2 regions of the Pararhodospirillum photometricum DSM 122 genome follow, and region 1 is predicted to be linked to the other one. Evidence: riboswitches for the same ligand, from Rfam matches in the RefSeq annotation. Region 1 holds a riboswitch; the other holds the start of a gene.
What was found. Region 1 has a riboswitch for S-adenosylmethionine ahead of metZ (O-succinylhomoserine sulfhydrylase). Riboswitches for the same ligand answer to the same signal wherever they lie in the genome.
Positions count from the first base shown of each region.

Region 1 (3,400 bases):
CGCGCCGCCGGCGACCTCTCCCACCAAAGCGACGGCCTCTCCGTCGATGTCCGCCAGTTCATCGACCAAGTCGCCGCTATGCGATAAACGCCCCGGGGGGGTGTTCCGTTGGGGGAAAACGGGGCTGCCGCCCCGTTTTCCCCCAACGAACACCCCCCAAGCGTTTCTCAAGACGCGGCGGCGTCGAGGGCGCGGGTCAGGTCTTCGGCGAGATCCTCGGGATCTTCCAGACCCACCGACAGGCGCAGCAAGCCTTCGGTGATTCCCTGGGTTTCTTTTTCCTCGACGGTCAGGCGCTGGTGGGTGGTGGTCCAGGGGTGGCAGGCCAGGGACTTGGCATCTCCCAGGTTGTTACTGATATCCACCACCCGCAAGGCGTTCAAGAAGCGGTAGGCCGCCTCCTTGCCGCCCGCCAAGTTGAGGGCCAGCAAGCCGCCGCCCGACGTCATTTGCTTTTGTGCCAAGGCGTGCTGCGGGTGGCTGGCCAGACCGGGATAATGGACGGCAGCGGTCGCCGGATGGGCCTCGGCCAGTTCCGCCAGACGTTGGGCCGTGCTGGCGTGGCGGGCGAGGCGCAGGCCCAAGGTCTCCAGGCCCTTAAGGAACACCCAGGCATTAAAGGGCGACAGGCAGGGCCCGGTATGGCGCAGGAAGGGCCCCAAATACTCTTCGTTGAAGGCCTCGGAGCACAAGATCGCCCCGCCCAGGCACCGGCCCTGACCGTCGATCCACTTGGTCGCCGAGTGGATGACCACATCGGCCCCGTGGGCCAGTGGTTGCTGCACGATGGGCGAAGCCACCGCATTGTCCACAATCACCACTGCTCCGGCGGCATGGGCCAGATCGGCCACGGCTTGCAGATCGACAAGGCGCAAGGTGGGGTTCGAGGGCGTCTCGAAAAACACGGCGCGGGTCGGGCGCGACAACGCCGCTTCCCAGCCAGCGAGATCGTCCGCCGCCACCACGGCCACCTCGACGCCGTAGCGGGGCAGCAGATCGCAAGCGACCCAGGTGCACGAGCCAAAAAGCTCGCGACCGACCACCACCCGATCCCCGGCGCGCACCAGGGACAGCAAGGCCGAGGTCACGGCGGCCATGCCGCTCGCCACCGCCTTGCCCACGGGGGCCCCTTCCAGGGCTGCCAGCCGCTCTTCGAACACACTCAAAGTAGGGTTGCGAAAGCGCGAATAAACGTAGCGTTCCAAAGTGCCGTCAAACGACGCCTCTGCTTCGGCCGCCGTGTCATAGACGTAGCCGGAATTCAGGAACAAAGCCTCGCTGGTTTCGTGAAACCCGGTGCGGCTTAGGCCGCCGCGCACCAGAAGCGTTTCGGGGCGCAGATGGGGCGAGGTCTTTTTGGTCATGATTGAGTCTCCGCGACATAAAAAAATCCCGGCTATCAGGCCGGGACGTCACGTCACGCGACCCTTTTAGCGGTTTATTTTACGTGGGCGCAAGCCGGTCTCAAATCCCCACGAACCGTCGTCACGATAAGTCCCCTCAGCCGATCGGGTCAAGGGGAAAAGGTTTCGCGGGGTCTGGGGAGGCAAGCCTCCCCAGCCTTTCCTTTAGGCCGTCTGTCGTTGGCTTTGGCCGGGCGTGGCGAGCAAGGCGGTCGCCGGATCGAGGTAGAAGGTCCGCGCCACCTCGTCGCTGATCAGGGCGTTGCGGGTAATGAACTCGGTCAGGAACTCATGCAAGCCGCGCCGGGTGATGTCTTGGACCCGGCCATAGCGCAGGCGGGCGTTCATTTCGCCGGCCAAGCGCGCTCCTTCCGACTCCGGGGCCATGGCCTCCAACAACGCGGTGGCCTGAGCCGTGCAGTGGTGCAAGGAGCGGGGAAACTCGCCGCGCAGCGTGAGAAGCTCGATCACCTGACGCGGCTTGATGGAATCGCGATAGGTGATGCGGTAGGCCTTGAACGCCGACATGGCCCGCAGCACCGCGCCCCACTGATAGTAATCCACCGCCTCGTCGAGCTTATTCTCGTCGGGGGCCAGGACGTGATACTTCACATCAAGCAAGCGAGCGGTATTGTCGGCCCGTTCGATGAAAATCCCAAGGCGGGTAAAGTGATAGGCGTCGGTTTGCATCATGGTGCTGACCATGGTGCCGTGAAACTGGTGACAGCGTTCCTTGACCCACTCGAAAAATTCTCGAAAGCCCCAGTCGAGCAGCCGTTTATAGTTCACCGACTGAAGCTCTAGCCACGTGGCATTGAGGCTTTCAAAGATCTCGATCGGCAGGACAAAGCGCTCGGCCCGGGCGTTTTCGCGCGCGGCCCCCAGGGTCGACACGATACTCGATGGATTCTCGGGATCCAGCGCCATGAACGCGATCACGTGGCTCGCCGAGATCACATCAAAGCGCGCCTCATAAAAAGGCTTTTGGCCGGCAATGATCAAGGCCGGCTCCCACTGCGCCCCCGAGCCCTCGCCGTTATGGGGGAGCTGGTGCATGCGATGGGAGACGTCAAGGATGCGCGCCATGTTCTCGGCCCGCTCCACATAGCGCGCCATCCAATACAGGTTGTCGGCGGTACGGCTCAACATGGCATCAATCCTCCAGAACCCAGGTATCCTTGGTGCCGCCCCCCTGAGAGGAGTTGACCACCAGCGAGCCTTCCTTGAGCGCAACTCGGGTTAAGCCGCCCGGGACCACCTGCGTCGTTTCTCCGGTCAACACATACGGGCGCAGGTCCACGTGGCGGGGCACAAGGCCATCGCTGACAAAGGTTGGGCAGGTGGAAAGCGCCAGCGTCGGCTGGGCGATGAAGTTGCCGGGGTTGGCCAGGATCCGGTCCTTGTAGGCCAGGATCTCGGCTTTCGAGGCCTTGGGCCCCACCAGCATGCCGTACCCGCCCGAGCCGTGGACTTCCTTGACCACCAACTCGGAAAGACGATCAAGGACGTATTTCTGGTCTTCGGCGTCGTCCAGGTGATAGGTCGGCACGTTGCGCAAGATGGGCTTCTCGCCGAGATAAAACTCGATCATGGCCGGCACGTAATCGTAGACCGCCTTGTCGTCGGCAATGCCGGTGCCAATGGCATTGGCTAGCGTCACCCGGCCGCGCTTGTAGGCCTCGAACAAGCCGGGCACGCCCAGCATGCTGTCCTTGCGGAAGGCTCGGGGATCGAGGAAATCGTCGTCGATGCGCCGATAGATCACGTCCACCCGCTGCGGCCCGTCCACGGTGCGCATGTACACAAAACCGTCGTCCTCGACGAACAGATCCTGACCTTGCACGAGTTCCACGCCCATCTCATCAGCTAGAAAGGCGTGTTCAAAATAAGCGCTGTTAAACTGCCCCGGAGTGAGCAGAACCACCGTTGGGTTGGGCGCGTGGGCGGGCGCGGCGTGCTTCAGGGTCTTGAGAAGCTCTTGCGGGTAGTGGTTGACC
Region 1 covers NC_017059.1:618,326-621,725, reverse strand. Annotated here, with positions in the region: gene RSPPHO_RS02680 (methyl-accepting chemotaxis protein) at 1-87, shown strand, start outside; gene metZ (O-succinylhomoserine sulfhydrylase) at 168-1,364, opposite strand; SAM riboswitch at 1,410-1,486, opposite strand; gene RSPPHO_RS02670 (alpha-E domain-containing protein) at 1,569-2,552, opposite strand; gene RSPPHO_RS02665 (circularly permuted type 2 ATP-grasp protein) at 2,557-3,400, opposite strand, start outside.

Region 2 (3,400 bases), 690 kb from region 1:
TGCCAACGCCGGCCATGTGGCCTTGCTGGTCGATGGCTACGTGGCCGGTCCCACGGCGGTGACCACGGCGCGTCGGCGCTTTCCCAACACCTTCTTGCACTATCATCGCGCCGGCCATGGCGCCGTGACCTCGCCCCAGTCCAAGCGCGGCTACACCGCCTTTGTGTTGAGCAAGATGGCCCGTTTGCAAGGCGCGAGCGGCATTCACACCGGGACCATGGGCTTTGGCAAGATGGAGGGCGATCCCTCCGACCGCGCCATGGCGTTCATGCTGGAGCAAGACGTGGCCCAGGGCCCCTATTACAAGCAGGCCTGGGATGGCATGAAGGCCTGTACGCCGATCATCAGCGGCGGCATGAATGCGATCCGTTTGCCGGGTTTCTTCGCCAACCTGGGCCACGCCAACGTGATCCAGACCTCCGGCGGCGGTTGCTTTGGCCACCTCGACGGCCCGGCGGCTGGGGCGCGTTCGCTGCGTCAGGCCTGGGAAGCGTGGAGCCAGGGCGTTGATCTGGTGACCTACGCCAAGGAGCATCGCGAACTGGCGCGCGCCTTGGAGTCCTTCCAGGCCGATGCCAATGCGCGCTATCCGGGTTGGCAGGCCGCGCTTGGGCTCTAAACCAAGCAGGCTGGGGAGGGTGGGGCTCCCCAGCCTCCTCAAGTCGGGGCTGGCCACGTCTTGAGGGCGTGGTGGCCGGCCGGGCTCAGGGTATAGACGCCGCGCTCGATGCGCTCGAACCAGCCGTAGACATTGGCCTGGAGGATCTTGGCAGCCTGCGGCGCCTGGGCCTTGAGGTCGCGCGGGCGGCTGGGACCATTAACCAAGCCGGAGGCAACGACCAGGGCTTGCTGGCGGTAGGCCGTCATTTGCGGTTGGCGCCCGCGCGTGCCGCCGACCATCGGGTCGCCCTGGCGGCGGCGGAACTCCTCGACAAGGCGGGCCCGCTTTTTAAGGTTGGGCCGGGGGTGGTAGGGCGCGGGCTCACACAGGATATCGACCCGATCCGTAAGGGATACACCCAGCAGGCCGAGGCCAAGCAAGCGGCAGAGCTTAATCACCCGGGGGTCGCGTTCGCGGCCCCGGCCGGTTTTGGAGGCTCTCACCGCCAGCCAGACCTCGTCACAGGCGCTCCATCGCTCCACGGCCTGCAAGACCAGCTCTAGGGTGAAGCTCTGCTTCAATTCGCCGATGACCACAAGCTCTGGCTGGCCGTCCTTGAGCGCCACGAGGTCGCAGCCCCGTACCTCCCCTTTGACCGTGAAGCCCAGGGTTTCGAGAGTGCGTTTGACGGGGGCGTAGAGGTCAGTTTCCAAACAACGGGACTCCCGAACAGGGGGCGGAGGGGTCTGGGGAGGCCGCAGCCTCCCCAGCCTTCTCCTTTTTTTCCCTCCCCAATGTCACCCCTCTTGCCAGCCCCGGCTCCCGCTTGTACAAAACCGGCCGTGCATCAAGAGTTGGGGCGACGCCCAACGCCAACCTGCCTTCCGGGCAAGGTGGAGCTTCCGTAAGGAAGGATGTGGCCGCTCCGGCAAGTATACGGAATTAAGCCACGGCGTCCGCCCCAGGGTTTTTGTGAGAGGGGCCGTCGCCATGCCGATCAAGATTCCCGACGATCTGCCCGCCCGCCGCACCCTGGAAGCCGAAGGGGTTGTGGTCATGCGCGAGGCGGATGCGATCCGCCAAGACATTCGTCCCATGCGGATCGGCCTTTTAAACCTGATGCCCAACAAGATGAGCACGGAAACCCAGATCGCTCGCTTGATTGGGGCGACCCCGCTTCAGGTCGAGCTGACCTTGGTCCGCATCACGCATCACGTCGCTCGGCACACCCCGGCCGACCACATGGCCTCGTTCTACCGGCCGTGGGAGGATGTGCGCACCGAGCGCTTCGACGGGTTTATTGTGACCGGGGCGCCGGTGGAGCGGCTGCCGTTCGAGGCGGTGCGCTATTGGGACGAACTGCGGCGGATTTTTGACTGGACCCAGACCCATGTCCATCGTGCCTTGCATATTTGCTGGGCGGCGCAGGCGGCCTTACACCACTTCCATGGGGTGCCGAAATATGAGCGCGGTGGCAAGGCGTTTGGTGTGTTTCCTCACCGTATTCTCCAGCCGGCGTCCCCTTTCTTGCGGGGCTTCTCCGACGACGTGGCGATTCCCGTCTCCCGCTGGACCGAGGTCCGCCGCGACGATCTGCCATCGGCGGTCCATGTTCTGGCCGAAGGCGACGAAACCGGGTTGTGCCTGGTCGAGGATCCGGCGCGGCGTAGTCTCTTCATGTTCAATCATCTAGAATATGATACCAGGACCCTGGCCGACGAGTATTTTCGCGACCAAAAGGCGGGCATTCCCATCATTTTGCCTCGGTATTACTTTCCCGCGGATGACCCCACCCGCGATCCGGTGAATACGTGGCGTGGCCATGCCCATTTGCTGTTTGGCAACTGGATCAACGAAATGTATCAAACCACGCCGTTTCAGGTGCACCGTATTGGAATATAATCAGGGCAGCGCGTCGAGCAGGGTAACGTAGTCTCGCATACGGTTTAATTTGGGAGAGCTGTTGCCAACGCCTCCCATGAAGTGGACTAGCCCCCGGCGGTCGTTGGGGGAGGGGGGCTGCTCGTGGCCGTTGAGGCGGATGTGTTTAAGAAAAACCGAGGGATCCTGGAGACCAAGCTTGTAAACAACGTAATTGAAAAAAGGTTGATCGAAGGTCAATGGCTCAGAAGCCTGGGTATCGTGTGCCCGCTGAAGCCGTGGGATGAGCTCGAAAGACTCGCGCAAAACGAAAAGGTTTTTGGCGCAGATGCTCCCGGAGTTCATGCCAAAATCATTGATGGTCAGGCCCGAAGAAGAATCCTTTTCAAAGAGGGCCTTTCCGCCCCACCAGTCGAACTGATCCAAATGGAGGAGATGTTCGGCAGGCGCAAGGATCTTGTCGGTGTCCATGGCCTCGCGAAACAGGTTCTCCAACGGGCCGTCGCAGACCATGTCGGTGTCGAGATACAAGATCGGCTGGTACAGCGCGCCTTCTGGAATGGTCGCCAGGGCGTAGCGGGCAAACATGAAATCACGCAACGACGTGGCGTCAAGGCACGCAATGCGCAAGCGATCGCCCAGAAGGGCGCAGGCTTCGGCCCCGTGCTCGGCAATCAAGGCCCGGTCTTCGGGCCGGGTGATCACCAGATAGGTGGCCGGAACGGCTCCGCGCCGAGCCAGGGAGCATAGCGCGATATTAAGCAGTTGAAACATCTCGGGGGGGCCAAAGGCGGTAAAATAAATGAGGGGCCGAAAGACCTCAAACTGCCTGACCTGCCAGCCGTCGCGTCTCAGCTGAATCGACAAGGCTCTCTCGGGCTGTTGCGCAAGGCAGATCAGAACCTCAGCCAGGGTATA
Region 2 covers NC_017059.1:3,800,388-3,803,787, reverse strand. Annotated here, with positions in the region: gene RSPPHO_RS16925 (ribulose-bisphosphate carboxylase) at 1-619, shown strand, start outside; gene RSPPHO_RS16920 (DUF2161 domain-containing phosphodiesterase) at 658-1,314, opposite strand; SAM-I-IV-variant riboswitch at 1,441-1,547, shown strand; gene RSPPHO_RS16915 (homoserine O-succinyltransferase) at 1,592-2,503, shown strand; gene RSPPHO_RS16910 (hypothetical protein) at 2,504-3,400, opposite strand, start outside.
Region 2: it holds a riboswitch for S-adenosylmethionine, as region 1 does, so the genes downstream of both, RSPPHO_RS16915 (homoserine O-succinyltransferase) here and metZ (O-succinylhomoserine sulfhydrylase) in region 1, are expected to answer to the same signal.